Regions from separate parts of the Streptomyces crystallinus genome, predicted to be linked through region 1. Evidence: riboswitches for the same ligand, from Rfam matches in the RefSeq annotation. Region 1 holds a riboswitch; each other region holds the start of a gene.
What was found. Region 1 has a riboswitch for cobalamin ahead of ABD236_RS11170 (acyl-CoA thioesterase). Riboswitches for the same ligand answer to the same signal wherever they lie in the genome.

Region 1 (7,869 bases):
GATCGCCTGCTCCTCGCTGGTCCTGGTCGCCAGCACGGACGCCGAGGGCAACTGTGACGTCTCCCCGCGCGGCGGTCCCGCAGGGTTCGTCACCGTCCTGGACGCACGGACGGTGGCGATACCGGACGCGACCGGCAACAAGCGTCTGGACACGCTGCAGAACGTCATCGCCACCGGGCGCGCCGGACTGCTGTTCGTCATCCCGGGGCGTACCACGACGCTCAGGGTGAACGGCCGGGCCTGCGTCTCCACCCGCCCGGAGCTCCTGTCGCAGCTGACCGCCGTGGGCAAGCCGCCGGCCAGTGCGCTGGTGGTGGGGATCGAGGAGGTCTATCCGCACTGCCCCAAGGCGCTCCTGCGCAGCGCGGCCTGGAAGCCGGAGCAGTGGCTGCCGGCGGACGCCCAGCCGACCTCTGCCGAGGTCACGCTCGCTCAGCTGCGGATGCCGGAGCTGACGATCGCCGACATCGAGCGGGCGGAGGCGGATTCGCTGAAGTACCGGTACGAGTGAAGCGGAGGTCAGGAGACGGTTGCCGCCTGCGCGATCCGGGCGAGGGTGGTACGCATGCCATGGCGGTTCACGGCGATACGGCGCTCGGGGTTGGTGCCTGCGAAGACGGTGCCGAGGACATTGGTCAGGCGCGCGCCGGGGCCGGTGCGCCGGTCCTCCCAGGTCTCGGTCACGCGGGTGCCCGACCCTTCGGCGGCGAAGCGGTAGCCCCAGCGGGCGATCGGCAAACCGAAGATCCCGACGTCGAACGTGAACTCCTCGCCCACGCGCGCCGCCGAGACCCGACCCGTCGTGAACCAGACGAACGGACCCCGGCGGTTGAGACCGATGAAGCGCGTGCCGGCGCGTACGGGGGTACGCGGCACCCAGACCCGGCGGCACTCGGGACTCCAGCGGCCCATGTCGGGGAGATGCGCCACCAGCCGATAGACGGCCTCCGGCGCGGCGTCCACCACTATGGACTCCTCAAGTTTCCGCTCACGCCCCATCGTTGGCCCTCCCTGTAGGTTCGCCGGACCTTACTGGCGAGTAGGGTAGCGGACCGCCGCCGGCATCGGCGGGGCAGGCGAGGAGCGTGGCGACACCCTCAGCGCGTCAACGCTTCTTGGCGGCACCCTTGGGCGTGCTCAGACGGGAACCGTTCCAGTCCTTGCCGGCGTTGATGGACTTCGTCTGGGACAGACCCGCGGTCGTGGACGCCTCGCCGATCTCGCTCGGCTCGACGTAGCCGTCCCTTCCGCTCTTCGGGGTGAGCAGGAGGATCGAGCCGCCTTCCTCCATGTAGGCGAGGGCGTCGACCAGCGCGTCGGTGAGGTCTCCGTCGTCTTCGCGGAACCAGAGGACCACCGCGTCAGCGACATCGTCGTACTCTTCGTCGACCAGCTCCGTACCGGTCGCCTGCTCGATGGCCTCACGAAGCTCCTGGTCGACGTCGTCGTCGTACCCGATCTCCTGGACCACCATGTCGGGCTGGAAGCCGAGCCTGACCGCCAGGTTCGTCTCTGCGTGACCCGCTGTCGCTGACATCAATGACCTCTCTGGATCCGGAGTGAGCACATCCACGACGCCCACATCAGTATCCAACCAGATACACACGGTGACTGTGTAGTAGTTGTGCCGGGCAGCCGCTGCCCGCGTACGAAGCCCGCTATGAACGGAGTACCCCGATGAGCCGCCACATCCAGGTCACCTTCGACGCGCACGACCCGCGGGCGCTGTCGTCCTTCTGGCGTGACGCACTGGGATATGTGCACCCCGGTCCGCCCGGAGTCGACCTGCCCGAGGGTGCCGACCCGCTGGCCGCCTGGGACGGATTCCTCGCACGGATCGGCGTACCGCAGGAGGAGCGCAACACGAGATCGGCCATCGAGGACCCTGACGGGCACGGCCCGCGCGTCTTCTTCCAGCAGGTGCCGGAGGACAAGGTCGCCAAGAACCGCGTCCATCTCGACATCCGCGCGGCTCCCGGGCTGAAGGGAGACGAGCGGATGGCGGCGCTGGAGACCGAGTGCGACCGGCTCGTCGCGCTGGGAGCGACGCGGGTACGCCGCCACGAGCCCGCTCCCCCGCTGAGTGCCGGCTTCCTCGTGATGACCGACCCGGAGGGCAACGAGTTCTGCCTGGACTGACATCCCTACACACCCGGTGGGCTGTGGGCCCTGCGCATCCCCTCGACGTGTGTCACATGTGCGTCGCCCACCTGGGAGTGTGCGCCCAGACGCACACAGCTGACCTGCGACAACCCTGCTGCGGCACACTCGTTGCCGCGCCAGTCTGCGACTGTCGCAGACAAGGGCCACTGACCATGACCCAAAGGGGGAAAGACATGCGCAAAGGCTGGATGAGGAAGGCGTTCGTCAGCACGGCGCTCGCAGTGACACTGTCCGGCGCCGGCCTGGCGGGCGCGAGCGCGGCAGCGCCCGCACACCCGAGCGCCGTGCCGGTCACCACTGCGTCGGCGCAGATCCTCGCGGTGCACAACTTCGGCCTCAGCTCCGCGCAGGCGAAGAACGTCCAGCGCTGGCTGCACACCTACTGGGGCTACAACGACGGCATCGACGGCCAGCTCGGCATCAACAGCTGGAAGGCTTTCCAGAGGTGCCTCAAGACCCACTGGGGCTACACGGACAAGATTGACGGCGACCCCGGCCCCAACACCGTGATGGCCCTCCAGCGGCTCCTGCGTAACTACGGCTACACCGACAAGATCGACGGGGACCCGGGCCCCAACACGCAGGCGGCCTTCAAGCGCTTCGCCGATACCATCTAGCCGCCGCGTCGCCACGGCTGTGGCCACCCGAACCACGGGCGGCCACAGCCGTGCACAGGCGAAGGGTGCGGCGCAGGCATCCGGGCCGGCCGCAGATACCGACCGTACGCACCAAGGATCCTCGCCTCGTTCAGTCCGTGCCCACGACGGCCGGACGGGCCGGATGCGCCGGCCCGAGGAAGACCGCGATTCCGTTCCCCTCAGGTGCTGGGTGGGTGGCCTGGGCCCAGCCCAGGCGCCGGTAGAAGCGGACGACGTCGGGGGCACGGACCGAGGTGAGCAGCCAGCAGCGGCCGTCGGGTGCGTCGCCGGTCACCGCGTGCAGGAGGGCCGCGCCGACGCCACGGCCGCGCGCCGCACCGGCCACGGCGAGCTCGTCGACCTCCCGACCGCCGCACAGCCAGTCCGCCGTGCGCTCCGCGCCCAGGGCGGCAGCGGCCTGCGGGTAGCAACGGCCGGACGGGAAGGGGGCGGAGGTCGTCCAGGCGGTGGCCATACCGACGACCGTCTCCGCGTCGAAGGCCAGGGCCGCCACGAAGCCCGGGCGCGTGACATCGTCGGCCAACCGCCGTATATAGGTGTCCGCGACGGTGGCGTCCTCGTTCCATGGGTGTCGGCTGAAGGCATCGGCGTACACCCGTCGTATGTCCGCGCCGCGTGAGAGCAGTTCCGTACCCGCGACCGGGCGTATGACCAGCCCTCTCATGCGGCGCTCGCGGCGGGGCGGGCGAGCGGGTGCAGAAAGGCGTACTCCAGCGGGGCGGACGGGTCGATGGAGATGTCCAGCTGAGCCGGGGCGGCGTCGGCCCGTACCAGCAGGTCGCCCACGGCCGCGATCATCGCCCCGTTGTCGGTGCACAGCGTCAGCGGCGGCACCCGCAGTTCCACACCCGCGATCGCACAACGCTCCTCCGCGAGCGCCCGCACCCGCGAGTTGGCGGCCACCCCGCCCACGACCACGAGGGTGCGCACGTCGTACTCCCGGCAGGCGGCCAGCGCCTTGCGGGTCAGCACGTCGGCGACGGCCTCCTGGAGGGAGGCGGCGCCGTCGGCCAGCGGGATCTCCTCGCCGGACTGCCGGTGGCGTTCGGCCCAGCGTGCGGCGGCGGTCTTCAAGCCGGAGAAGGAGAAGGCGTACGGATCGTCGCGTGGGCCGGTCAGCGGGCGCGGGAAGGCCACCGCGCACGGGTCGCCCTCACGGGCGGCCCGGTCGATGGCGGGCCCGCCCGGATACGGCAGCCCGAACACCCGGGCCACCTTGTCGAAGCACTCCCCCGCCGCGTCGTCGACGGTGTCGCCGAGGTGCAGGATCGGGTCGCGTACGAGGTCCCGCACCAGCAGCAGCGAGGTGTGCCCGCCCGACACGATCAGCACCATGCACGGATTCGGCAGCGGCCCGTGCTCCAGCGTGTCCGCCGCCACGTGCCCGGCCAGGTGGTGCACCCCGTACAGCGGCACACCGGCGGCGTACGCGAGCGTCTTCGCTCCGGCGAGACCGACTTGGAGGGCGCCGGAGAGGCCGGGGCCGGTGGTGACGGCGACGGCGTCGATGTCGCGCAGCCGCAACCCCGCCTGGTCGAGGGCCTCCTGGACCACGGGATTGAACGCCTGGAGGTGCGCACGGGCGGCGATCTCCGGCACGACCCCGCCGAACCGCGCGTGCTCGTCCATGCTCGACGCCACGACGTGCGCGAGCAGCCGCCCGCCGGACACGATCCCGGCCCCGGTCTCGTCGCACGACGACTCGATGCCCAGCACCACCGGAGCGCCCACGTCAGCCTCTTTCGCATATCAATCGTTCTTGCAACCTATGTGCAATAAGATACGGGGCAGGCGCACCGCACGGCTCTTCCGGCCCGTGATGTGAGACGTACGCCATCCGGCCGGGCCGCCGAAACGCCCGGGGCCGTGACCTAGGCTGAGAGCGCAGCTGGTTCGCCCCGCCCGCCAGGCGGGATGCGTCGTAAGAGGGAACCCGGTGGGAATCCGGGACTGCCCCGCAGCGGTGAGCGGGAACGACCGCCGTCATACGCACTGGGACCGACAACGGTCCTGGGAAGCGACGGCCAGTAGATGCCTCGTACATGTCGTTCGTACGGTGGCGTGCCCGTGAGTCCGAAGACCTGCCGCTGCCCGTGCGCGACGAGCGCGTGCGGAGAATCGGTGGCCTCGTGGGCGGGCCGGCGGCAGCGGGCACCTACCGAGCCCGCCCTCCCTCGCGTCCGCGGTACGCCGCCGGGTCGATCCACGACTCGCGAAGGAGAGTTCCGTGACCGCGGACATCACCGCAGGCCCCCGCGCCCACAAGGCGCCGGCCGACTCCCGGGTGACCCTCGCCCACATCATGAGCGAGCACGACACCAACCTCTACGGCACCATTCACGGCGGCGTCGTCATGAAGCTGATCGACGACGCGGCGGCGGCCTCGGCGGGCCGCCACGCCGACGGGCCGGCCGTGACGGTCTCCGTGGACCGCATGACGTTCCTCGCCCCCGCCCGCGCCGGGGACCTCCTGACCGTCCACGCCCTCCTCGAACGCGCCGGCCGGACCTCGATGACGGTGGCCGTACGCGTCACCGCCGAGCGCTGGAACGCCACCACCACTCCCCCCACCGAAGTGGCCACCGCCCGCCTGAGCTTCGTGGCCATCGACAGCGAGGGCCGGCCACGGCCCGTTCCCGGTCTACTGGAGTCATAGACACGTCCTTCACCGGACGGACCTGGCCCTCCCCCGCCCCGGGGTCACGTGCTGAGCAGTCGGTTGAAGAACGAGCGGTACTGCTGAAGTGCCACGCGAAGGTCCTCGGTCGCCACCTCCTCGCCGCGGTGCCACTGGCTCTCGAGGTCGCGCTTGTGTGCCGAGAAGGTGGTGGCCAGTGCCTGCATCGTCTCGGCGACCAACTGGTCGGCCGCGTTGACGGAGTCCCTGGGGTCGTCGACGAACTGGCTCTGGATCTGCTGCCACCTGGCACGGAACTCCTCCTGTTCCGCTCCCAGCAGGGGTTCGTTCTCCTCCGGCGGTGCCGAGTCCCCGCCTCCGTCGGAGGGGGCCCGCCCGGCGTCGTCCTGTCGGTCCCCCAGGTCGGCGGTGGCTTCTCCGGGATACGCCGGCGGGGTGTCGGCGAGCTCTGAAGCCTCGCTGCTCTCGCTCTCGATGTCCTGCCGCCCGGTGCCGGCGAGGTCCTCCGTGGACAGAGCGCCGCTGTCATCGGGTCGGGGTGTCTCCGTGCTGCCCATCTCTACACATCCATCCCTGTGTACATCAATCCCTCTGTCTGTCGATCACGCGGTCGGTCCGTCACGCGTCATGGCGGGTGTCCGCTGGATCGAAGGCGCTGCCCCTGCGGCGCACCCTACCGTCGGCCGCGAGCTCATTCCGCGCCCCTGCCCGGCCGGTCTCCGTTGTGCAGCAGTTCCTCGAACAGCGCGCGGTAGTGCACCATCGCGCCGCGCAGCTCCTCCGTGGTCGCCTCGTGACGGCTGCTGCGCTCGTTGACGTCATGCGCGGCGCGGTAGTGCTCCAGGGTTCTCCCGTGCTCGACGGACAGGTCCTTGAGCTGCTGCTCGTACCCTTCTGTCGGGTAGCCGCGCTCGCCCATGAGCGTCGTCACCAGCCGGTCGGCGTCGTGTACGGCGTCGTCGGGCCGGTCGACGAACTGTTCCTGCACGCGGGCCCAGTCCAGGGAGTAGCGGTCGCGGACAGCAGCCGGCAGCGGCTTGATGTCCAGCGCATCGTGGCGCTCCTCGCGCTCACGCAGCTCCTGCTCGCCGGCCCGACGGCTGTCCCGCGCCTCCACAGTGCGCTCGTACTCGGGGCCGAACCGCTCCTGGAGCTCGCGGCGACGGCGCACCATGACCACGCGCGCTGCCACCGCGCACGCGGCGAGCACCAGCACGGCGGCGACAATGATGATGACCACGACGGTGACGGACATCGAGTCCTCCGCTCGTTGGCCGGCCCGGCGCACTGACAAGAGGTGCCGCACACCAACGCCGACGGTTGTCGTATGGCGGACCTTCTTCTCCATCGATAGCGCCGTCGTCCGCCGACAGCGTGCCCAGCGGGAACACGGCCGGCCCCCACGCGCTCGGCCAGTCACCGCCGTCTGGATCTTCGCGGTGGCCACGAGGGTGGGCGCGGCCCAGGAGAGCCGTGATCACGTACGACTCCGACAGTGGTACGGACAGTGACCTCCGACCCATGTGGACGCCCTGCCTCCGCTCTCCATCGTGCTCCTCGCCCCTCCCGGCGACAAGGAGCACAGGCCGAATACCTCGGCGTGCCGACGCACCGCTCCCCTCGCTCAGGGGCGACCAGCGCGACTTAACAACTCCGTATGGCAATGTCCCGCCAACTGTTACATCGCCGATGGAATACCTACGTGCGCTCTTCGTAGCGTCAGCTCTGCCGCTCACGCCTCAGCACCGTCCGCCGACTTGACCCCCACACCACCGGCCCGGGACGGGGCAGCGCCGTGCTGCGCCTCGGGCAGGCCGCCGTGCGGTGCACGTCTCTCCCTGGAGTCGTGCTCGCCCGTGTCCTGCCCGTACGCATCCGCCCGCTCACCCACCCGCGAAAGACCTCCCGTGCCGTCACTTCCCGCTCGCCGCGCCCTCGTTGCCGGCCTCATAGCCCTGTCCGCGGCGATATCGGCCTGCGCCCCCGGTTCGCCGTCGCGTGCCTCCTCGCCGATCCACACGCGCGGTGTGGTGCAGGTCTCCCACGACGGTTCGAGCGGTGCCCGCGTCATGCAGATCGTGGCCCACCCGGACGACGACCTGTACTTCATGAACCCCGATCTCCAGCAGTCCATAGACGCCAACGACCAGCTCGTCAGCGTCTATGTGACCAGCGGGGAGGCCCAGGGATTCAACAAGGTCCCCGGCCGCAAGCCCCCCAAGCCCGACGTCGCCAACTACGCCGGCGCCCGCCGTCAGGGCCTGCGCCAGGCGTACGCGCTCATGGCGACCGGAGACACCAAAGCCCCCTGGGCGCAGCAGGTCGCCACCCTGCCCGACGGCACCCCCATCGAAGTGGACGTCCTGAGCCGGCACCCCGGCATCCGGCTGGTCTTCCTCGGTGTGTCCC
Region 2 (7,869 bases), 560 kb from region 1:
TAGGGCGAGGCCAAGACCAGCCAGTCCGCCTCGGCCCTGCCGCCGAGGCTGTGGTGGCGGAAGACGCCGGTGGCTACCTTGAAAGAGACGTTGAAGAGGAGGAAGAGCCACCTCACCCCCAGGGAACAGCCACAGCACCCCGCGCACACCGGAGCGGCCATGGAACGCGCAGCCCCCGGCAGCCGGCGTCGCCGCCGGGCCCTCGCCGGTCATCTGCTGCGCTCACTGGCCTCGGTGGCCGTGCTGACGGCCCTGTACTACCTGGCGCCGCTGGATCGAGGGCTCGGTGTCGGCGCGGTCATGGTGTTCGTGCTGGGGCTGCTGCTCTTCGGCTGTCTCACGGCCTGGCAGATCGCCGCCATCACCCGTGCGGAGTATCCGCGGCTGCGGGCGCTCGAGGCGCTGGCGACCGCCGTGCCGCTCTTCCTCGTGCTGTTCTCGGCCACGTACTACCTGCTCGCCGACAGCCGGCCGGCGTCGTTCTCGGAGCCGCTGACCCGGACCGACGCGCTGTACTTCACGGTCACGGTGTTCGCGACCGTCGGCTTCGGCGACATCGCGCCCACCACCGGCACCAGCCGGGCCCTGACCACCGTGCAGATGCTCGCGGACCTGGTCGTGGTGGGCGTGATCGCCAAAGTCCTGTTCGGCGCGGTCCAAGTCGGGTTGCGGCGGCGGGGCCTGGATCCCGAGCGCCCCGAGTACCTCGATGATCCGTGACCGTCGTGGCTGATGAGGTGCGGTCCGCTGCCGCGCCGGGTGGAGGCCGGGGCAACCTACCGCGGTGGTTGCAGGAGGTATCTCAACCCCCTGTGTGACGCCCCGCGGCAACGCCCTTCCCTAGGGTGGCCTTCCGTCGGCGGCCACCCGGCTCGCCGCCGCTGTACGGCGACACGCGTCGCGTCAGACGCGGTCGCCCCGTCCACGGGAGGCCCCATGAAACAGGTACGGATCCTCGTCGTCGCGCTGCTCAGCGCGGGAGTGCTCGGCGGCGCGGGCATGCTCGCCCCGGCCGCCGCCGCCCCGGCCCCCGCGCCCAGCGCAGCCGGGTGTGCGCAGACGCGTCCGTTCCTCTCCCAGGGCGACCGGGGCACCTGCGTCCGGTACCTCCAGCAGAAGCTCACCGACCAGGGCATCCGCACGGCCGTCGACGGCATCTTCGGCAGCGGGACGACCAAGTCGGTGAAGACCTTCCAGTACGCCTGCGGCTACCGCGGCCACGACGTCGACGGGCTGGTCGGCCCGCGGACCTGGGCCGGTCTGCTCGACCACGCCTGCGTGTGACCAAGGCCAGAACGCCGCAGGTCAGAGGCGGTTTCTCCACCCCGGGGTCTACATCCATGGGTCCACCGCCGGGCCCGAAGTTCGGTCGAGGGGTTGATGTGGCGACACCCGCCGTCGCGGGACGCTTACGCACATGCCCAGCTATCGACAGACTCTGGCGATGCGTCAGAAAGTGCGCACCACAAGAAGACTGGGGCCCGCCCTCGCCACGCTCTGCCTGGCATCCGGCGTGGCCGCACTGTTACCCGCGTCCGCTTCCGCTTCCGCCGCCACGGAACCGGACGGCGGACGGGTGGGGGACCACGGGTACACCGCGCAGATCCGCCGCACCGAATTCGGCATTCCGCACGTCCTGGCCCATGACTACGGCGGTCTGGGATACGGATACGGGTACGCGTTCGCGCAGGACAACCTGTGTCAACTCGCCGACCAGGTGCTGACATTGCGCGGCGAACGCTCCAGATATCTCGGCCCTGCGGAGACGACCGCCGAGGGCACGCCCAACCTGGCGAGCGACACCTACCACCAAGGGCTGCGGCAGGCGGGCACCGTCCGGCGACTGCTCGACCGCCCGGCGCCGCTCGGCCCGACACCCGAGCTGCGCCGGATGGTCGAGGGGTACGCCGCCGGGTACAACAGGTATCTGCGCGACACCGGCACCGCGCAACTGCCCGACCCCACCTGCAAGGGCAAGCCCTGGGTCGGCCCGATCAGCGCCATGGACATCTGGAACCTGGTCTACGAGGTCGACGGCGCCGCCGGAGCGGCGGCGTTCCAGCAGGCCATCGCCACCGCGACCCCACCGACCGTAGGCAAGTCGACGAAGCCGCTGCGTGCGCCGACGGCAGCGCGCGGCACCACGGCGGGCGGCCCGGCCCCGGCCTCCGCGAAACCGTCGACGAGCCCCTCCAACGGCGCCGGCCCCCGCCGCGGTGAGCTCGGCAGCAACGGCTGGGCGCTCGGCCGTGACGCCACCCGCGGCCGCGACGGCATGCTGCTGGCCAACCCGCACCTGTCATGGATCGGTGGCGACCGCTTCTACCAGGTGCAGTTGACGATCCCGGGCGTCATCGACGTCGCCGGTGCCGGTATCTACGGCACCCCGCTGGTCGAGATCGGCCACACCCGCACCCTCGCCTGGACGCACACCACGAGCTACGCCGACCACTCCTCGCTCTACCGCCTCACCCTCGCTCCCGGGGACCCGACGAGCTACCTCGTCGACGGCAAGGCGGTCCCGATGGCCCGCCGGACCGTCCCGGTCACGGTTCGCGGCGCCGACGGCAAGCTCTCCACGGTCTCCGCCACCCTCTACACCTCCCGCTACGGCCCGGTCCTCGCCGACGGCTGGACGCGCACCGAGGCGTACGCGCTGAGGGACGCCAACGCCGACAATCTGCGCTCGATGAACGAGTGGCTGGCGATCGGCAGGGCCACGTCTGTGGCTGAACTCACCCAGGCGCACCAGACCTACCAGGGCATCCCCTGGACGTACACGATCGCCACGGACTCCAACGGCACCGCGTACTTCAACGACTCCTCCGCCGTGCCCCATGTCACCGACGACCAGCTGGAGCGGTGCTCCCTGCCGGGCGCGGACGAGGATCTGCCAGGGGTGCTCGACGGGTCCACCTCGGCCTGCGACTGGGGCAGCGACCCGGACGCGGCCGTCCCGGGCGTCTTCGGCCCCGGCCACCAGCCCCGGCTGACCCGGACCGACTACGTGGCCAACTCCAACAACGACTCGGCGCTGACCAACCCCGAGGCGCCGCTCACGGGGTACCCGCGGATGTACCACGCCGGGGGGCCGATCGGCCCACGCGCCCAGCTCGGGCTCCAGATGATCGCGGGCCGGCGCGACGGCAGCGACGGACTCGGGGCGCCGGGCTTCACCCTGCCCACGCTCCAGGCGAGCATGCTCGGCAACCGCAACCACACGGCGGAGCTGGGCCGGGACGACGCGGTCGCGATGTGCCGCGCACACCCCGTCCTGACCGCCACCGACGGCACCGAGGTGGATGTGCGCGCCGCCTGTGACGTCCTCGCGGCCTGGGACATGCGCGACGACCCGGACAGCCGCGGAGCCGTCCTGTGGAAGGCGTTCCGCACCCGGGTGGGCGGCCCGTACCCCTGGTGGCGCGTGGCGTACGACCCGGCTCAGCCGCTCACCACCCCGCGCGGGCTCAACGGGGACGAACCGAGGGTGCGCGGCGCGCTTGCCGACGCCGTCCGCCAACTGGCCGCCGGCAAACTGCCTCTGGACGCGCCGATCGGCGCTCTCCAGCGGTGGGCGGGGATACCGCTGCCCGGCTGCTCGGGTGGGGAGGGCTGCTTCAACGTCGTGAACGCCACGCCCACGGCGGGCAGCGGCGGCGCCACACGCCCGAGCTCCCCGGACGACCACGCCTCCGGCTCCAGCTTCATCATGGCGACGGAGCTGACGCCCCAGGGGCCCCGTACCCGTACGATCCTCACCTACGGGCAGTCGGCCAACCCCGCGTCGCCCCACTACACCGACCAGACCGTCCTGTTCTCCCAGAAGCGCTGGGTCACCGAGCGGTTCACGGAGGCGGAGATAGCCGCCGACCCGCGGCTGCGGACCACGGTCCTGCGGGGCTGAGAGCGCGGCGGCCGCCGGAGGCGCGGGCGCAGGGGTCCCGACCGGTACGCGCCATCCCCAGAGTTGGGGATACCGCGGGCCGGTTGGCGGCTCCTAGTCTGAGCGAGACGGGAGCGCCCCCCACCCACCGCACGGGGGGCGCTCCGGTGCCGAGACCGCGAGCGGAGACCGGGAGCATGCGATGGAGCACGCGAACATGGTTGCCGATGGCCCACAGTCCGTCATCTGGGACATCACCTACGCCTGTCCGCTGCGCTGCACCCACTGCTACTCGGAGTCCGGCAGGCGCCCCTCACGGCAGGTGAGCCATGACGACATGCTGCGGATCGCCGACGCCGTGATCTCCCTGGGCCCGGTCCAGGTCACCCTCGCCGGGGGAGAACCACTGCTGGTCAAGGGGGTGTTCGAGGTCGCGGAACGCCTGACGCGGGCAGGTATCTCGGTGCTCGTGTACACCGGCGGCTGGAACTTCCAGCCGTGGATGACCGAGGAGCTGGCGCGCGTCTGCGGCAGGGTCGTGGTGAGCGTCGACGGTCCCACGCCCGAGGTGCACGACCGGATCCGCGGCAGGGCGGGTTCGTTCGGGCGGGCGATGCGAGCGCTGGCGCTGCTGGAGGCCGGAGCACGGGAGCGGGCCGAACGTGGCGACCGCCCGCTCCCGTTCGCGGTCGACTGCGCGGTCGTACGGAGCAACGTCGACCGGCTGGAGGAGTTCTGTACGGACATCCTGCCGCGCTTCCCGCATCTGAGCTCCCTCGACTTCGGCGCCGCCGTGCCGTCGGGGCTCGGCAGCCGCACCGGATACGCCGAGCACGAGCTGCTCTCGGACGAACAGCTCGCCCGGCTCGGCAGCGAGGAACAGCGCGCACGGCTCCAGGCGCTGGCACCGGCCACGGTCAGGGTCGGCACGTCGACCAACTTCTCCTTGCAGATGAATCCCGAACAGGTGGCGCGCGGGCTCGACTTCCGGTCGGTGCAGATCGAGCCGGACGGGCAGGTGCGAGCGATGCTCATCTACGAGGGCACGGTCGGCAATCTGCTGGAGGAGCCCCCGGCGGAGCTGTGGCGGCGTGCGGTGGAACGGTGGACCGACCCGTTCGTGGTCGAGGCGCTCTCCGACGCGGGGACCATGCGGAGCTGGGCCGAGGCGGTCCGGCGCATCGACTACCACTTCGGCTCGGACGCCGTGCGTGCCCGTATCGACCGCCGTCCGGTGTTCACCGCGCCGACGGCGGGGTGAGAGCGGTGTCGGGCGCGGAGGGCGAGCCACCGCCCCCCGGGAGCCCTCCGACGCTCGGTCCGAGCTGGGCCCGCGCTCGGCGCGACCGGTGGACGAGATCCCTCCGCTTGCCCCGGAGTGTGATCTGCAATACCCCCACCCACAGCCAGACTTGCAGGTGGGGCGGGTCGCACCTACGGTTGGCGAGCCGTGGTGTTCGGGAAGACCGGTGCAAGACCGGAGCGGCCCTCGCCACTGTGATCGGGCCCCATGACGTTCAGGCCATGAACGGCTTCGGGTAGCCCGCCCCGTTGTGCCACTGGTGGCCGTGAGGCCGCTGGGAAGGCAGGGGCGGTGCGACACCCGGAAGCCAGGAGACCGGCCACGGCATCTCGCGTAATGATCCACGAGGTGCTGGAGCGTGAACGAAATGACCCTGCCCGCCGCCACCCCTCCCACCGCCTTCCACTGGCGGCGGGAGGACACCGTCCGCACCGCCTGGCTGCTGGTGGTGATCGCCGCCCTGCACGTCGTGGCGTTCGGCATCCTCTTCCTGCTCGTGGTGCCCCAGCACTACGAGGTCGGCTCCAAGACGTTCGGCCTCGGGCTGGGCGTCACCGCCTACACCCTCGGCATGCGGCACGCCTTCGACGCCGACCACATCGCCGCGATCGACAACACCACCCGCAAGCTGATGGCCGACGGCAAGCGGCCGGTGTCGGTCGGCTTCTGGTTCGCGCTCGGGCACTCCAGCGTCGTCGTCGCCATGGCGGCGCTGGTCGCCGGGGGCGCACAGCTCGCGGGCACCCTGATGAACGACGAGTCGCAGACCCACCAGACCCTCGGCATCGTCGGAACGACCGTCTCCGGATCGTTTCTCTATCTCATCGCCGCGCTCAACCTGCTGGCGCTCGTGGGTATCCTGCGGGTCTTCCGGGCCATGCGCGCCGGGACGTACGACGAGGCCGAGCTGGAACAGCACCTGGACTCACGGGGGTTCATGAACCGCCTCCTGGGCCGCTTCACCAAGTCGATCACCCGGCCCGGCCAGATGTACCCGCTGGGCTTCCTCTTCGGGCTCGGCTTCGACACGGCCACCGAGGTCACGCTGATGGTGATGGCCGGATCGGGCGCGGCCGCCGGGCTGCCCTGGTACGCCGTGCTGTGTCTGCCGCTGCTGTTCGCGGCGGGGATGAGCCTGTTCGACACCATCGACGGCACGTTCATGAACTTCGCCTACCAGTGGGCCTTCTCCAACCCGGTGCGCAAGGTGTTCTACAACCTGACCATCACCGGGCTCTCCATCGCCGTGGCCTTCCTGATCGGGACGATCGAGCTGGTGGGCGTGTTGCACGACAAGCTCGATCTGCGGGACGGGTTCACCGGCTGGGTCGCGGGCCTCGACCTGGACAACGTCGGCTTCATCATCGTCGGCCTGTTCGTCGCGGTGTGGGCCGCGGCCCTGGCGTACTGGCGGTTCGCCAAGGTCGAGCAGCGGTGGGCGGTACGGGTGGCCACGGCCGCCGAAGTGCCCGGACAGGACCGGCCCGCCGACGCCGCACCCGCGTCCGCCTCGGACGTCACCTGAAGGCGACGACGTTGTCCGCCGCCCACTGGGCGAACGTCCGTGGTGCCCGGCCGAGGACGCGCTCCACGTCCGCGCTCACCCGTCGCTCCTCGGGCGTGGGTTCGCCGAGGATGCCGAGCGTGCTCTCGACGACCGGCTCCGGCATGAAGCGCAGCAGCAGTTCCCGCGCCTCGGCCCGGCTCTGCTCGACGAACCGCACCGGCAGCCCCAGCGCCCCACCGATCGCCGCCGCTTGCCTGCGCGGCGAGACGGGCGCGGGTCCGGTGAGTTCGTACGTCCGGCCCGCGTGACTCCCGTCGCGCAGGCAAGCGGCGGCGACCGCCGCGATGTCGGCCGGGTCGACCACCGGCAGGCCGACGTCGCCGAAGGGTGCCGTCACCGTCCGCTCGGCGCGGATCGAGGGCGCCCACATAGAGGCGTTGGAGGCGAACCCGCTCGGCCGCAGCACCGTCCACGCCAGGCCCGACTCCCGTACGGCCTCCTCGAAGGAGCGCAGCGGGGCGTGTGCGACGGAGTGCGGGCGCGTCGCGGTGGCCTGCGAGGACTGGAGGACCACCCGCCGGATTCCGGCGGCCCGCGCCGTGTCGAGGATGGCGTACGGGTCGAGACCCTCGCCGTCGCCCGCGACAAGCAGATACAGCGCGTCGGCGCCGTCGAACGAGCGCTTGAGGGTCTCGGGCCGGGCCGGATCGGCCTGCTGGAACTCCACGTTGCCGGGCCGCTCACCTGCTGGTTGCTCACCTGCCGACAGCTGGCCCGGCAGTCGACGGGAGACCGCCGTCACCCGCTCGCCCGCCGAGGCGAGCTCCCGTACGAGATGCCGTCCGACGTTCCCGGTTGCTCCGGTCACCACGATCATGATTTCTCCCTGCGCCTGTGTGGCGATGGCGTACGCGGGGCGATGTCGCTCCGCCGTGTTCGATCTGCACTCATCCTGAAAGCCAAACTGGCCATCTCCTGGCCAGTTTGAGAAAGAGAATGATCGGTATGAGAGCCGATCGACTGGTGGCGACCCTGCTGTTCCTCCAGACCCGTGGACGGGTGACGGCGCGCGAGGTGGCCGAGGAGCTGGAGGTGTCCGAACGCACCGCGCGCCGCGACCTGGAGGCGCTGGCGGCGGCCGGTATCCCCGTCTACTCCCAGCACGGCCGGGGCGGC
Region 3 (7,869 bases), on a different contig from region 1:
CGCCCCCGCCGACTCCTCGTCGAGCCCGCCGTGCGCTATCGCGATGTCCCGCAGCGCCCGGTCCACGTCCTTGGCCATACGGGACGCGTCGCCGCACACATAGAAGTGCGCGCCGTCCTGGAGCCAGGACCACAGCAGGGGTCCGTGCTCGCGCATCCGGTCCTGTACGTACACCTTGGCGCGCTGGTCCCGGGAGAACGCGGTGTCCAGGCGTGTCAGGGTGCCCTCCGCGCTCAGTTTGGTCAGCTCGTCCTCGTAGTAGAAATCGGTGGCGCGGTGCTGCTCCCCGAAGAACAGCCAGTTCGGGGCGTGATGGCCCAGGGCTCGGCGCTCGTAGAGGAATCCTACGAACGGGGCCACTCCGGTGCCCGGGCCAACCATCACCATCGGCGTCCCCGGGTCGGTGGGCGGCCGGAAGTGCCGGGTGCGCTGCACGTACACCGGCACCGGCGCGTCCGGCGGTGAGTCCGCGAGCAGGGCGGAGCACACGCCCGCGCGCGCGTGGCCGAGACGGTTCTCGTACCGGACGACCGAGACCGTCAGGGACACCTCGTGCGGGTCGGTCAGCGGGCTGGACGATATCGAGTACAGCCGTGGCCGCAGGCCGCGCAGGATGCCCGCCCACTCGGACGCGCTCGCGCGCACCCCGTGCTCGGCCACCACGTCCACCGCCTGACGGCCCCACGACCACTGCGCCAGCTGCCACTTGTTGTCGGGGCGCAGCAAGTGCTTCAGACGGCGGTCATGGGTCCGCTCGGCGACGAACCTGAGCAGGTCGGGGCCGACCCGTGTGATGTCCAGGTGTTCGTGCAGCGCCGTGCCGAACGGGACTTCGCCGACCCCGCTTATCTCGACGGGGTCGGTGGCGTCCAGACCGGTGACGGCCAGCCACTCGGCCACCAAGTCGGGTGAGTTCACCGGGTGCACGCCGAGCGCGTCCCCGGCCGCGTAGGTGAGCGGGATGTCGCTCGCGCGGGTGTCGAAGGTGAACCGCCGCACCTCTTTGCTCGACCCGGGGAGGCTGAGCAGCGAGTTCCCCGTCAGCCGGGCCGTGATGGCGGCGGCCCGGGAGCTGGGGAGAGGCACGGTGGAGGCGGTGACGCCCTGGGGTCGGGTCGCCGTGGAACTCGTAGGGATGGTTGCGGTGTTGGGGACCGAGGTTGTTGCTGTACCCGGTGAACGGACGCCCCGCGCCGCGAGTTCCCGCCCGGGCGCGAATTCGCCGGAGAGATTTCCGGGGGCCCCGGGGGTGTCCGTGGCGGGGGCGCCCGAAGACGTGTCACCCGGGAGTCCTGCCGTCGGACCGGCCGCCGGGCCTGCCGCCGTGGCCCCGCCCACTGACAGAGCCCCGTTCGGGCCCGCGTCCCCGCCCGCCGCTGCGGCGTCGGCATCCGCCAGCTCCTCCAGCTTGGCCAGCACCCCGGCCAGCCACTCCTGCGCCCGGCCCTCGAAGTCCGGTTCGCAGTCGGTGCGCGGCAGCAGCCGTACCGCGCCCAGCTCGGCCAGCCGCCGGTCCAGGCGGCGGCCGTGCCCGCAGAACTCGTCGTACGACGAGTCCCCGAAGGCCAGGACCGCATAGCGGCGCCCTTCCAGGCGCGGGGCGTCGGCGTCGGCCAGCGCGTCCCAGAACGCGGCGCCGTTGTCGGGTGCCTCGCCGTCACCGGTGGTGCTGGTGACCAGCAGTATCTCCGCGTCGGTGGGCAGAGTGTCCGGGGCGGCGTCGTCCATGGCGACGAGCCGGATCCGGTGCCCGGCGGCGGCGAGCTGCTCCGCGCCCACCGCGGCCAGCTGCTCGGCGTTGCCGGTCTGCGAGGCCCACAGCAGCAGCACGTCACGGCCCCGCGGGGCCGGGGGCGCCGCGGCGGGCGTGGGGGCCGGGGCCGGGGCGGGCCGCGGGCTCGTGCGGGAGTACATCCCGGCCAGCACGCCGTTCACCCACAGCGCGTGCTCCTCGCTGAAGGGCGCGGTCTGCGGCAGCACCGGAATGCCGGGCGCACCCGACTCCAGTCCGGCCAGGAAGCCGGCGAGGTACTGGCGTTCGCGCTCGGTGAGGACCGGCGGAGGCGTGCCGAGGCCGAACACGGCGGCCGGCGGGCTGCCTTGGCCCGCCGACAGGTGCGCCTCGGAGCCCGAGCGCTGAGCGGGGACGCCATACGGGAGGGGCGCGGGGGCATCGAGGAGCGCGGTACCTGTGGCGGGCGCCCCCGTAATGCCGTTCGCGCCTGCGGTCGCCGCCACGCCACCCGAGACGAGCGCTTGCGCTGCTCGCCCTGCGTCGGCCGAGCGGTCAGGGGATGCCATCGCGGAGGCCGCCGCCGTCCCCGGCATCACGGCCCGCGCCACCGCGGCCGCCGACTTCGTCAGCGACACCGCGCACATCTTGAACTCGGGCTGGAGCGAGATCGGGTCGACGGCGTCACTGGTCACCGCGTTGATGCTGAGGCTCTCGCCGAACAGGTCGTTCCAGTGGAAGGGCGCGAAGCAGCACCCCGGGCGCACCCGGTCGGTCACCACGGCGGGCAGTACCGCCCGGCCGCGCCGGGAGGCGATCTCCACCCCGTCGCCCTCGGCGATGCCCAGGCGTTCGGCGTCCTCGGGATGCAGTTCCACGAACGGCGTCGGGTTGAGCTTGTTGAGCTTGGCCACCTTCCCCGTCTTGGTGAGCGTGTGCCACTGGTGCTGGAGGCGCCCGGTGTTGAGGACGAAAGGGAAGTCGTCGTCGGGCATCTCGGCGGCCGGCAGGTGCGGGCGCGCGTGGAAGACGGCCCGCCCGCTCGCCGTCGGGAACACCGGGCCCGTGCCGTCCTCGGTCACGTACCGGATGGGGTTGCGGTCGGGGCCCTCGGCCGTGGAAGCGGGCCACTGCACCGGTGTGGCGCGCAGCCGCTCGTACGTCACTCCGCGCAGGTCGTAGCCGGTCTTGGGGTTCCAGGCGCGCTTGATCTCCTCGAAGACGTCCTCGGGGCCGGCGTAGCTGAACGCCTCCTCGTACCCCATGGCGCACGCCACGCGCGCGATGATCTGCCAGTCGGGCAGCGCCTCGCCGGGCGCGTCGACGGCCTGGCGGGCGAGGGTGAGGTTGCGCTCGCTGTTGACGAGGACGCCCTCGGCCTCCGTCCACAGGGCGCCCGGCAGCACCACGTCCGCGTACGCGGTGGTCTCGGTGTCGGCGAACACGTCCTGGACGACGACGAACTCGGCCGCCTTCAGGCCTTCGACGACGGTGCGGCGGTTGGCGACGGAGGCGACCGGGTTGGTGCAGATCACCCAGCACGCCTTGATGGCGCCGTCGGCCATCCGCCGGAACAACTCGACGGCGCCGAGCCCGGCCCCGTCCGTGCGCAGCGTGCCCGGCTCCAGCCCCCACAGCTCCTCGGTGAAGGCCCGCTCCTCGTCCACGAGCACCGAGCGCTGTCCGGGCAGCCCCGGGCCCATATAGCCCATCTCCCGGCCGCCCATCGCGTTCGGCTGGCCGGTGAGCGAGAACGGGCCGCTGCCGGGGCGGCATATCGCACCGGTCGCCAGATGCAGGTTGACCAGGGCGTTGGTGTTCCAGGTGCCATGGGTGGACTGGTTGAGCCCCATGGTCCAGCAGCTCATCCACTCCCCGGCCGCGCCGATCCACCGCGCCGCCGTACGGATGTCGTCCTCGGGGATCCCGGTGGTCTCGGAGACACAGGCGGGCGGGTAGTCGGCAAGGAACTCGTCCATCGCCTCCCAGCCCTCGGTGTGCTCGGCTATGAAGGCGGAGTCGGTGTGCCCGTCCTCCTTGAGGAGGTGCAGCAGGCCGTTGAGCAGCGCGAGGTCCGTACCCGGCTTGATCTGGAGGAACAGGTCGGCCTTGGCGGCGGTCGCGGTGCGGCGCGGGTCGACGACGATCAGCTTCGCCCCCGCTTTGACGCGCTCCATCATCCTCAGGAAGAGGATGGGATGGCAGTCGGCCATGTTGGAGCCGATGACAAGGAAGACGTCGGCCTTCTCGAAGTCCTGGTACGAGCCGGGCGGTCCGTCCGCGCCGAGCGACAGCTTGTAGCCGCTGCCCGCACTGGCCATGCACAGCCGGGAGTTGGACTCGATCTGGTTGGTGCCGATGAAGCCCTTGGTCAGCTTGTTGGCCAGATACTGCGCCTCCAGGCTCATCTGGCCGGACACATAGAGGGCCACGGCGTCCGGCCCGTGCTCGTCGACGATGGCCCGCAGCCTGCCCGCCGTCTCGGCGATCATCGCGTCGACTCCGGCCGGCACGGGCTCCGCTCCCCGTTCGCCCCGTATCAGCGCGGTGGCCAGGCGTCCTGGTGCCGCCAGCATGTCGGCCGTGGTCGCCCCCTTGGTGCACAGCCGGCCCCCATTGGCGGGGTGCGCCTTGTCGCCGGAGGCCTTGAGCACCGTCCGTCGGCCGTCCGGTCCGGCGGTGATGTCGAGGACCATCCCGCAGCCCACACCGCAGTACGAGCAGACCGTGCGCACCTGTTCGGTGGCGGCCCGCGTGCCCTGTGCGGTCAACGGGTGTCCCCTCTCGTCTCGGCCGGGCGCCCTTGGGCTCCGACCGTACGAAATGCCCGTTACTTCGATGTCACGTGCGGCGATCACGAGTGGTTACGTCGGCCACACTAAGCGCGCCCCGATGCTGTGAGCACCTGTGTGCGACTGCGGCACGCCTCCGATGTCGGACATCACCGGGCCTGCCCGCGCCCTGTGAGGCGCGCGTTCTCGGCCATGACTTCGCCGGCCTTGCGGCCGGACTCGCTAGGGTGGCGGGTGCAGCTGGTTCGCCCCGTCCGCCAGGCGGGATGCGTCGTAAGAGGGAACCCGGTGGGAATCCGGGACTGCCCCGCAGCGGTGAGCGGGAACGACCGCCGTCATACGCACTGGGACCGACAACGGTCCTGGGAAGCGACGGCCAGTAGGTGTCCGCCGGGAGACCGGCAGACGCGCCCGCGAGTCCGAAGACCTGCCCGTTGCCCGCGCGCGACAGATCGCGCGCGGAGACCTTGGTGACCTCGTGGGCGGGTCGGCGGGACGAGCGGCGGTTTCGCACGCGGGCACTGCTCCGCGCGGGCCGCCCGGTCTGTCATCCCTTCGCGCCCATGACCCTACCGGGGTCGATTTCGGGACATTCTCGCGAAGGAGAGTTTCGTGACCAGCAAGTCCGCAGCCGCGGCAGCACGGGCCACCGTGTACGGCTACCCCCGCCAGGGCCCCGACCGGGAGCTCAAGAAGGCCGTCGAGGGCTACTGGAGGGGCCGTGTCGGCGCCGAGGCCCTCCGCGACACCGCCCGTGACCTGCGCCGCGCCACCTGGCGCCGGCTGGCCGAGGCGGGCGTCGACGAAGTGCCCACCGGCGACTTCTCGTACTACGACCATGTCCTCGACACCAGCGTGATGGTGGGGGCGGTCCCCGACCGGCACCGCGCCGCCGTCGAGACCGACCCGCTGGACGGCTACTTCGCCATGGCCCGCGGCACCCAGGACGTGGCGCCCCTGGAGATGACCAAGTGGTTCGACACCAACTACCACTACCTGGTGCCCGAGCTCGGACCGGACACCGTCTTCAGCGCCGACTCGGGCAAGCAGGTCGGTGAGCTCGCCGAGGCGCTGGCGCTCGGCCTCGCGGCCCGGCCCGTCCTGGTCGGCCCGGTCACCTACCTCCTCCTGGCCAAGCCCGCACCCGGCGTCGACGCCGACTTCCAGCCGCTGACCCTGCTGGAGCGCCTGCTGCCCGTCTATGCCGAGGTCCTCGCCGATCTGCGGGCGGCCGGCGCCCAGTGGGTGCAGCTCGACGAGCCCGCCCTCGTCCAGGACCGCAACCCCGCCGAGCTGGAGGCCGCAGCCCGCGCCTACCGGGTGCTCGGGAGCCTCACCGACCGCCCCAAGCTGCTGGTCGCCTCCTACTTCGACCGCCTCGGCGAGGCCCTTCCCGTCCTCGCCAAGGCACCCGTGGAAGGCCTCGGCCTCGACTTCACGGGACCGGCCGCCGCCAACCTGGACGGCCTCGCGGCGGTCGGCGGACTGCCCGGCAAGCGGCTGGTGGCGGGCGTCGTCGACGGCCGCAACATCTGGATCAACGACTACGAGAAGTCACTCGCCACCCTCGGCACCCTCCTCGGACTCGCCGACCGGGTGGACGTGGCGCCCTCCTGCTCGCTGCTGCACGTCCCGCTCGACGCGACGGCCGAACGCGACATCGACCCGCAGATCGCCCGCTGGCTCGCCTTCGCCCATCAGAAGACCGCCGAGACCGTGACACTGGCCCGCGGCCTCGCCCTCGGTACCGAAGCCATCGGCGCCGAACTCGCCGCCAACCGCGCCGACCTGGCCTCGCGCGCCGGATCCGCCCTCACCCACGACCCCGCGGTACGCGCGCGTACGTCGACGGTCACCGAGGCGGACGGCCGCCGCTCCCAGCCGTACGGCGAACGCGCCCCCGCCCAACGCGCCCGTCTGCGGCTCCCGCTGCTGCCCACCACCACGATCGGCTCGTTCCCGCAGACCACCGAGGTGCGCACCGCGCGCGCCGACCTGCGGGCCGGACGCGTCGACACCGACGGCTACGAGGAGCGCATCAAGGCAGAGATCCGCGAGGTCGTCGCCTTCCAGGAGAAGGCGGGCATCGACGTCCTCGTCCACGGCGAGGCCGAACGCAACGACATGGTGCAGTACTTCGCCGAGCAGCTCACCGGCTACCTCGCCACCCAGTACGGCTGGGTCCAGTCCTACGGCACGCGCTATGTCCGCCCGCCGGTCCTGGCCGGCGACATCTCCCGGCCGCGGCCGATGACGGTCCGCTGGACCGGCTACGCCCAGTCGCTCACCGACCGCCCCGTCAAGGGCATGCTGACCGGGCCGGTCACCATGCTGGCGTGGTCGTTCGTCCGCGACGACCAGCCGCTCGCCGAGACCGCCCGCCAGGTGGCGCTCGCCCTGCGCGACGAGGTCGAGGACCTGGAGGCGGCCGGGACCCCGGTCATCCAGGTCGACGAGCCCGCCCTGCGCGAGACGCTGCCGCTGCGCGCGCAGGACCGCGCCGCCTATCTGGACTGGGCCACCGAATCGTTCCGCCTGACCACCGGCGGGGTGCGCCCCGACACCCAGATCCACACCCATATGTGCTACGCCGAGTTCGGCGACATCCTCCAGGCCATCGACGACCTCGACGCCGACGTCATCAGCCTGGAGGCGGCCCGCTCACACATGCGGGTGGCCGACGAGCTGGCCGGCGCGGGCTATCCGCGCGAGGTGGGGCCCGGTGTCTACGACATCCACTCGCCGCGCGTGCCGAGCGCCGAGGAGGCGGCCGCGCTGCTGCGCAGGGCACTCTCCGCCATCGCCCCGGAGCGGCTGTGGGTCAACCCGGACTGCGGTCTGAAGACCCGCGGCTGGACCGAGACCAGGCAGTCCCTGGAGAACCTGGTCGAAGCCGCCCGGACGGTCAGGGCACAGGTGCGGCAAGAGGCTTGACAGACAACGGGGTGTTCGGGCACGCGCGCGTGCCCGAACACCCCGGGGTCCGGCCCGCTACACGTCCGTCATCTCCGGCATCTCGCCCTGCGTCGTCTGCAGGTCGATCACCGAGAAGGCTGCGCCCTGCGGGTCGCTGAGCGCCGCGAACCGGCCGAAGGGCGTGTCCATCGGCCCGAACCGCAGCACCCCGCCCAGCTTGGTCGCCTTCGCCACCGCGTCGTCGCAGTCGGCGACCGTGAAGTACACGTTCACGTACGAGGGGACCTCGGGCGGGAACTCCTCCGTCATCCTCATCCGGCCCAGCGCCATCTCCTCGCCCACGCTGAAGACCCGGAAGTCGGCCGCGTCGTCCTGCATCTGCTTGGCGCCGTACGGGAACACCGCGGGAAGGAACGCGTCGACCTTCGC
Region 4 (7,869 bases), on a different contig from region 1:
TCCCCGCCCAGCACGTCGGCGACGCCGTGGTGGATCTCGTATCCCTCCACGCGCTCGCCCAGCGCCTCACCGGTCGGCCGTGCAAGTGTCTTCTCGGCCGCGAACCGCACCCGTACGGGCAGCAGTCCGAGACCCGTCACGGAACCCGCCCGTGACTCGACCTCGTCCTCGATGTGCTCGCCGAGCACCTGGAACCCGCCGCAGATCCCCAGCACCGGACGCCCCTCGGCCGCCCTGCGCGCCAGCTCCCGCGCCAGCCCCCGTTCCCTCAGCCATTCCAACGCCCGGACCGTGCCCCGGGTTCCCGGCACGACGACCAGATCCGCGTCGGCCAGCTCCTCGGGCCGGTCCACGAACCGCACGACCACGCCCGGTTCGGCGGCGAGGGCGTCCACGTCGGTGAAGTTGGACATCAGCGGGATCGCGCAGACCGCGACCCGCAGCACGTCCTCGCCCACCGGCGGCGCCACCACCGACTCGCGCACGGCGCCGCGCAGGGACACCCGCAGGCCGTCCTCCTCGTCGATGCCGAGCCCGTGCGCGAACGGCAGGATCCCGTACGTGTGGCGCCCGGTGAGCCCGCGCAGCATGTCGATGCCGGGTTCGAGCAGCGAGACGTCGCCGCGGAACTTGTTGACGATGTACCCGGCGACCAGGGTCTGGTCCTCGGGGCTCAGCAGCGCCGTCGTACCGAAGAACGAGGCGAACACCCCGCCCCGGTCGATGTCGCCGACCACCACCACCGGGAGCCTCGCGGCGCGCGCGATGCCCATGTTGACGATGTCGGTGCGCCGCAGGTTGATCTCGGCCGGACTGCCCGCCCCCTCGCAGATCACGGCGTCATATGTGCCCCGCAGCCGCTCCAGGCAGTCCACGACGGTGCCCAGAAGCGCTTCCTGGCGTCCGCCGTGGTAGCCGCTGGCGCTCAGTTCACCCACCGGCTTGCCCATGAGTACGACCTGGCTCGACCGGTCGCTCCCCGGCTTGAGCAGCACGGGGTTCATCAGCGCGGACGGCTCGACGCGCGCCGCCTGCGCCTGCATCGCCTGCGCGCGCCCGATCTCCGCGCCCTCGCGGGTGACGAAGGAGTTGAGGGACATGTTCTGTCCCTTGAAGGGGGCGACCTTCACGCCCCGGCGCACCAGCCACCGGCAGATCCCGGCGGTGACGACGCTCTTGCCGGCGTCCGACGTGGTGCCCGCGACCAGCAGTCCGCCACTCATGTCCGTACCTTCCTCACCGCGATGGCCACGCCCAGCGCGAGCCAGCCCACCCGGCGCGACAGCCGCACCGCCCGCTCGATGTCCGCGACCTCCACCGCCCGGCCGCCCCCGTTCAGCACCGGCCGGTGCTCGACACGGCCGCCGTAGGAGAGGGTGCCGCCGAGCCGTACGCCGAGCGCCCCCGCGAACGACGCCTCCACCGGACCGGCGTTGGGGCTCGGGTGCCTGTCCGCGTCCTCGCGCCACGCGCGCGTGGCGGCGCGCGGCGAGCCCCCGGCGGCCACCGCGAGCGCGGCGGTGAGCCGGGCGCCCGGCCAGCCCGCCACGTCGTCGAGGCGCGCCGAGGCCCACCCGTACCGCAGATGGCGCGGCGAGCGGTGACCCACCATCGCGTCCAGCGTGTTGACCGCCCGGAAGCCGACCAGCCCCGGCACCCCCGCGAGCGCTCCCCACACCAGCGCGCCCACCACGGCGTCCGAGGTGTTCTCGGCGACGGACTCGACGACCGCGCGCGCGATGCCGGGCGCGTCCAGGGCCTGCGGGTCGCGCCCGCACAGGTGCGGCAGCCGCGCCCGGGCCGCCTCGACGTCCCCGGCTTCCAGGGCCGCGCCGATCGCCCGGGCCTCCCGGCCCAGCGAAGTGCCGCCCACCACGGCCCAGGTGGCGGCGGCGGTCAGCGCGACGGAGGCGGCGGGGCGGTGGCGTACGGCACGGGTGGCGAGCAGCGCGGCGCCCGCGGCGCCTCCGGCGCACACGGCGGTGTGCAGCGCGCCCCAGCCCCGGTGGTCACGCCACAGCGCGCGCTCCACGGCCGCCGCGGCACGGCCGAACGCGGCGACCGGGTGTCCGCGGCGGGGGTCGCCGAGGAGCAGGTCGCCGAGGAGACCGGCGGTGGCGCCGTACGCGAAAGTGCGATCGGCACGCATGGGATCAGCCCGCCGCAACGCCGAGGGGAGCTCCGGTACGTCCGGGGGGTGCCGGCAACAGGCAGGCGCGCATGGCGGTATGTCCTCACTCAGGGTGTCCGCGCCCTGGTACGACGTCGACCGGCGGTGAGAGTTCCTGGCTCACGGGGATGATTCCCCGATGACAGTGGCGGGACCGCGCCGGATTCGCACCGGCTTCCTCTTCTGCCGCCGTAATGGCTCGGGCAGTCCACCACGCCCGCGAACGCCCGTCAACTCGCTGCTGACCTGCGACGGGAGAGTGTGCGCAGGCACACAGCGAACCGCCCCCCGGCAGGGCCGGGGGGCGGTTCGGGAGCGCGTGCGGCCGGGTGGCCGGACTACTTGGCGACGATCAGGTTGATGCCGTACGCGACGGCCGCCGCGCAGAGCGCGAAGCAGAGGTAGGCGGTGGTGCGGGCCACCATGACGTTGCCCTTGCCGGCCGCGGCCGACTGCTGCTTGCTGAGGCCGACGATCCCGACGGTGAACAGGCCCACCAGGCCGACGGTGACGATGAGGCTGACACCGAAGACGGTGCCGAGAGCTTGCCAGTCGATGTGCATGACGATTCCTTCGGAGTGCGCGGCCGGGTCAGACGGCAGCCGGGCGGGCCGGGTCGGCGGGGGCCACCGGGGCCGGGGCCGGGATGGTGGCCGTCAGGTCGGCGGCCACGGCGGCGACGGTCGGGGGCGGGGTGACGGCGGCGATCGCGGTGGTGACGACACCCGCGGGCTCGGCCGGGAGCTCGCTCGCGGCCGGGGCGGCGGTGACGTCGTTGTGGTCGACCGGCGAGCGGCGCGACAGCTTCCAGATGAAGCCGGAGCCCGCGACCAGCAGGACCGCCACCAGGACGATGCCCCAGGTGCCCTGGCCGGTGAGGAACTCGGCGCCGGCGCCGACCAGACCCGCGGCGGGCAGGGTCAGACCCCAGGCGACGAACATCCGGGTCGCGGTGGACCAGCGGACCACACCGCCCTTGCGGCCGAGGCCGGCGCCCATGACGGAGCCGGAGCAGACCTGGGTGGTGGAGAGCGAGAAGCCGAGGTGCGAGGAGGCCAGGATGACGGTCGCGGCGCCGGACTGGGCGGCGAAGCCCTGCGGCGGAGCCAGTTCGGTCAGGCCCTTGCCCATGGTGCGGATGATGCGCCAGCCGCCGAGGTACGTGCCCATGGCGATGGCCAGGCCGGCCGAGACGATGACCCACATCGGGGGGTTGGCGCCCGGGTGCAGCACACCGCCGGTGACCAGGGCGAGCGTGATGATGCCCATGGTCTTCTGCGCGTCGTTGGTGCCGTGGGCGAGCGAGACGAGACCGGCGGAGGCGATCTGCCCGGCCCGGTAGCCCTTGGCGGTGGCCTTCTCGTCGGTGCCGCGGTTGATCCGGTACGTCAGCCGCGTGGCCAGCATCGAGGCGACGCCCGCGACGATCGGGGCGGCGACGGCGGGCAGCAGCACCTTGGTGACGACGGTCGAGCCGTTGACCGAGGACCAGCCGGCCGACATCACGGCCGCGCCGATCAGACCGCCGAACAGGGCGTGGGACGAGCTGGACGGCAGGCCGAGCAGCCAGGTCACCAGGTTCCAGAGGATGGCGCCGACGAGCGCCGCGAAGATGACCTCTGTTCTGAGGCCCTTCTCGTTGATGATCCCGCCGGAGATCGTCTTGGCGACCTCCACCGACAGGAACGCGCCGACCAGGTTGAGTGCGGCGGACATGGCGACCGCGGCTTTGGGCTTCAGGGCGCCGGTCGAGATGGTGGTGGCCATCGCGTTGGCGGTGTCATGGAAACCGTTCGTGAAATCGAACACTAGAGCTGTCACGACCACAATGGCGAGCAGCAGCGTGATGTGTTCCATTTACCCAGGCAATCGTTCGACGTCAGTGGTTGGACGAACGTAAGCAACCTGGATGAACGGAAGGTGAACTGGGTCGGGCCTCGCGGTGTATCTGACCGGTTTCCGGTTCGATCAAGGCGTATCAAAGCCATACGAACCGGTCATCGGCCCCATTGAAGAGATTCCGCTCACGCCTCCACCCGCGCCGCGGAGCCTGCGAGGATCACCCCATGGGAGAGCCGATGGACTCCGCAGCGATCGCCGCGGCCTGGGCCGAGCTGACCGCCACCGCCCGCCGCACCGCCGACGAAGGCCTGGTCGTCGGCACCTCGGGCAATGTCTCGGTACGCGTCGGCGACCTGGTCCTCGTGACCCCCTCCGGGGTCGCCTACGACCGCCTCGGCCCCGGCGACACCGTCGCCGTGGACCTCACCGGCCGCCAGGTGACCGGCACCCTGCGGCCCACCAGTGAGCTGCCGATGCACCTGGCCGTATACAGGGACACCGACGCGCGGGCCGTCGTGCACACCCACGCCGTGCACGCCACGGCCGTCTCCACCTTGGTCAGCGAGCTGCCGCCGGTCCACTACATGGCCGCCGAGCTCGGTGGTCCGGTCCAGGTGGCGCCCTACGCCCTGTACGGGACCGAGGAACTGGCGCGGAACATGCTGCGCGCCCTCGACGGCCGCACCGGCTGCCTCCTCCAGAACCACGGAGCGGTCACCTACGGGGCCACGCTCTCCCAGGCCTACGACCGCACCGCCCAGCTGGAGTGGATGTGCCGCCTCTGGCTGGCCGCCTCCTCGGTGCCCGGCCGCACCCCCTCCCTGCTCTCCGCCGCCGACCTCGACCGGGCCGCCGAACAGTTCCGGGGATACGGGCAGGTTTGAGAGCCGCTCTTCGGACCCTCCGGCCCCGCGCGCCGGGCAACCGGCCCCCGGTAGGCCCCGCCCACTGGCCGTGTCGCCGCGTACTGCCGACACTGGAACGGTGCGCCCGGCTACAGCGACGGCAGCGGCCGTCACCACACTCATCGGCGTCGGCGCGGCAGCGGTGGCCGCCGGACGGTACGCGAGCGACGCGGCCCTGAAGGCACCGCCGGGCCGCCCGCTGCCCACCGACCCCGAGCTCACCGTGCACGCCACGGCCCCCGGACGGATCTCCCTGACCCGCTGTCTGGCCTCGCTGCGCCCCGGCACGTACGGGATCGAGGGCTCCGGCGTCCACGCGGTGGTCGGCGACGTCGTCGACGTGCCGCACGCCGCGGACACCGTGGTGCGCCGGCTGGAGCGGGTCACCCGGGGGAGCCCGCAGCCGGGCGACCGGGTCCGGCTCACCCCGCAGCTCCACCACGGCACCCCGGCCGGGGCGCTCGGCCTCGACCACGAGGACGTCGAGATCCCCGCGGAGCTCGGGGTGCTGCCCGCCTGGCTGGTCAAGGGCGTACGGGACACCTGGGTGATCACCGTGCACGGCCTGGGCACCACCCGCGAGCACCCGCTCAACGTCATGGGCTTCCTGCACCGCCGGCAGATGACGGTGCTCGACCTCGCCTACCGGGGCGACGAGGGCGCACCCCGCTCCCCGGACGGGCTCGGCCACCTCGGCGACTCGGAGTGGCGCGACCTCGACGCCGCGGTCCGCTACGCCGTCCGCTCCGGCGCCCGGCGCGTCATCCTGCACGGCTGGTCCACCGGCGCCACCATGGCGCTGCACGCCGCCGCGCGCTCCGGGATGCGCGGCCGCATCGCGGGCGTCGTCCTGGACTCCCCGGTGCTCGACTGGGAGGGCACGGTGCGCGCCCTGGCGCTCGCCCACGGCGCCCCGAGCGCCCTGCTGCCGCTCGCCGTGCGGGCCGCGCAGGGCCGCACCGGCCCGCACGGCGACCGTCTGGGCGAGGCGGCCGACCCGGCCGCCCTGCGCGTGCCGACCCTGGTCTTCCACGGCCCCGACGACACCCTCGCCTCCTGGCCGCTCACCCGTGAACTCGCGGCCCGCCGTCCCGATCTGGTGACCCTTCACACGGTCCGCGACGCCCCGCACGCCGCGATGTGGAACGCCGACCCCGACCGTTACGAGGAGGCGCTGCGGCGCTTCCTGACCCCGCTGGTGTGACCAACGGGCCCGGAGCCCCCGCGAGCGGCCCACGGGGCTCCGGGTACCGCGCCCGGCGATCAGGGCGGTCGTTCCGCTTCGCGTTTCGGCCGGTCAACACAGCGCGCCGACCCGGGGCCCGGGCCCCGCGCGCCGGTCGTTCCCGGCCCGTGCGGAAGGAGACGATCTCCATTCCGTTTGGGCTTTCTGCCCGTCAACGGGAAGACTGCATCCGTGACGTCCCGGAAGCCTGAAGAGAAGTTGCCGCGAGACTCCAGACTGCGGCTTGTCCGCGCACCGCACGCGAAGGATGCCCGCCCCCTCGCCACCGCCCGCCGGGCCGTGAGCGAGCGCCGCTCCCGGGCGTCCCGGCCGCCGGAGGGCACCCCGGCCGCCGCCGAACTGGCCCGCCAGGCCAGAGCGGTGCTCGCCGACGCCGTACGCGTCGCCCGCTGGGCCGACGCCGAGCGCGCCCGGGGCAGCGCGCCCCGCCCCGCCCCGACGGGCGCCCTGTCCGCCGCGGCCGCCGAACAGGCCGCCGCCACCGTGGGGCTGACGCCCGCCCAGGTGCGGGCCGGCTGGGACCGGGCCCGGCTCGCCGGACTCGTCGAGCTGCACGGCGGCACCGCACGCCCCGGCTGGCGGCTGCGCGCCTGGGACCGCGACGACGCCGCGGTGCTGCGCGGCTGGGTCGCCCTCTTCGACGCCTGGTCGATCGTCCACCCCGCCCCGGCCGCCATCGCGCCCGCCGCCGTGGCCGAGGTCGTCGAAGCCGTCCCCCAGGTGCTCTCCCTCCTCCAGCTGTCGGCCGGCCCCGTCCTCGTACCGGCCCTGCTCGACCTGCTCGGTCAGCGCGTCGCCGAACTGCGCGACGAGCGGTGCGAGGTGCCCGACGGCACCGGCGCCGACGGCACCGGCGACGGCCCCGGCGGGGACCACCCCGCCTCCCTCGCCTTCCTCTCCCTCCTCCTCGACTGGGCGCTCGCCGGCCTCGCCGCCGTCGGCGCGCTCACCCTCTCCGAGGGCTCGGCCACCCTCACCCCGCTCGGCAACTGGGCGGTGTGGGTCAAGCTGGAGCAGATCTGCGTCGCCGCGCAGAGCCCGGCGGGCAACATCGAGCGGTCCGCCGAGGACATGCTGCGCGGCTGCGCCCGGCTCACCCCCGGCCCGGCCCGCGCCGAGTACCGCGCCTGGCTCGCCGCCCGGCCGGTCGGCAGCGCGGTGACCGAGCTGCTGGACGCGGCCCGGGGCGAGGACGCGCTGGTGCGCGGGCTCGCCTTCGAGGCGCTCCGGGTCGTCGGCGCCCCCGCCGAGCCGGAGGTCCGCGCCGCCACCGACGAGATCTTCCTGCGCCCCTACGCCCTGCTCTGGCTCGCCGAGCACGAGGGCACCGACCCCGAGGACGTCACCGCCGTCCTCACCCGGGAGGAGTCCACCTGGCTCTGGGTCGACACGGCCGCCGCCGTCGCCGACCACGGCGAGGTCGACCTGATGGTGCGCCACCTCGACTCCGCCGTACAGGGCACCGTGCCCGCCCTGCTCGACGAGGTCAGGGCCGTCGGCCACCCCAGGACCGTCCAGGTGCTGGTCGCGCTCGCCGCCGCCCATCCGGACCCGGCGCTGGCCAAGGCCGTGCGGCGCGCGGCCTTCCAGGTCCACACGGGCGAGGTGTAGCGGACCGGAGATCAGCGCGCGAAGGTGTCGCAGCGGGTCATGTCGCCCGTCTTGAAGCCGGTGGAGAACCACTGCCGGCGCTGCTGGGCCGAGCC

Region 2: another riboswitch for cobalamin. It lies ahead of nicT (Nickel transporter NicT); the one in region 1 lies ahead of ABD236_RS11170 (acyl-CoA thioesterase).
Region 3: another riboswitch for cobalamin. It lies ahead of metE (5-methyltetrahydropteroyltriglutamate--homocysteine S-methyltransferase); the one in region 1 lies ahead of ABD236_RS11170 (acyl-CoA thioesterase).
Region 4: another riboswitch for cobalamin. It lies ahead of ABD236_RS15910 (cobalamin biosynthesis protein); the one in region 1 lies ahead of ABD236_RS11170 (acyl-CoA thioesterase).

The regions. Positions count from the first base shown of each region.
Region 1 covers NZ_BAAACA010000014.1:134,401-142,269, forward strand. Annotated here, with positions in the region: gene ABD236_RS11135 (MSMEG_1061 family FMN-dependent PPOX-type flavoprotein) at 1-511, shown strand, start outside; gene ABD236_RS11140 (SRPBCC family protein) at 520-999, opposite strand; gene ABD236_RS11145 (DUF3052 domain-containing protein) at 1,106-1,537, opposite strand; gene ABD236_RS11150 (VOC family protein) at 1,678-2,139, shown strand; gene ABD236_RS11155 (peptidoglycan-binding domain-containing protein) at 2,337-2,780, shown strand; gene ABD236_RS11160 (GNAT family N-acetyltransferase) at 2,911-3,486, opposite strand; gene tsaD (tRNA (adenosine(37)-N6)-threonylcarbamoyltransferase complex transferase subunit TsaD) at 3,483-4,541, opposite strand; cobalamin riboswitch at 4,695-4,924, shown strand; gene ABD236_RS11170 (acyl-CoA thioesterase) at 5,050-5,478, shown strand; gene ABD236_RS11175 (hypothetical protein) at 5,523-6,017, opposite strand; gene ABD236_RS11180 (hypothetical protein) at 6,152-6,715, opposite strand; gene ABD236_RS11185 (PIG-L family deacetylase) at 7,488-7,869, shown strand, end outside.
Region 2 covers NZ_BAAACA010000014.1:699,180-707,048, reverse strand. Annotated here, with positions in the region: gene ABD236_RS13760 (potassium channel family protein) at 160-720, shown strand; gene ABD236_RS13755 (peptidoglycan-binding domain-containing protein) at 937-1,284, shown strand; gene ABD236_RS13750 (penicillin acylase family protein) at 1,445-3,904, shown strand; gene ABD236_RS13745 (radical SAM protein) at 4,101-5,144, shown strand; cobalamin riboswitch at 5,318-5,524, shown strand; gene nicT (Nickel transporter NicT) at 5,554-6,711, shown strand; gene ABD236_RS13735 (NAD(P)H-binding protein) at 6,704-7,570, opposite strand; gene ABD236_RS13730 (helix-turn-helix transcriptional regulator) at 7,699-7,869, shown strand, end outside.
Region 3 covers NZ_BAAACA010000001.1:197,950-205,818, forward strand. Annotated here, with positions in the region: gene ABD236_RS00840 (bifunctional nitrate reductase/sulfite reductase flavoprotein subunit alpha) at 1-4,503, opposite strand, end outside; cobalamin riboswitch at 4,749-4,973, shown strand; gene metE (5-methyltetrahydropteroyltriglutamate--homocysteine S-methyltransferase) at 5,137-7,458, shown strand; gene ABD236_RS00850 (VOC family protein) at 7,516-7,869, opposite strand, start outside.
Region 4 covers NZ_BAAACA010000015.1:112,985-120,853, forward strand. Annotated here, with positions in the region: gene ABD236_RS15905 (cobyric acid synthase) at 1-1,223, opposite strand, end outside; gene ABD236_RS15910 (cobalamin biosynthesis protein) at 1,220-2,149, opposite strand; cobalamin riboswitch at 2,260-2,398, opposite strand; gene ABD236_RS15915 (hypothetical protein) at 2,509-2,733, opposite strand; gene ABD236_RS15920 (inorganic phosphate transporter) at 2,762-4,027, opposite strand; gene ABD236_RS15925 (class II aldolase/adducin family protein) at 4,237-4,896, shown strand; gene ABD236_RS15930 (alpha/beta hydrolase) at 4,997-6,121, shown strand; gene ABD236_RS15935 (hypothetical protein) at 6,443-7,774, shown strand; gene ypfJ (KPN_02809 family neutral zinc metallopeptidase) at 7,786-7,869, opposite strand, start outside.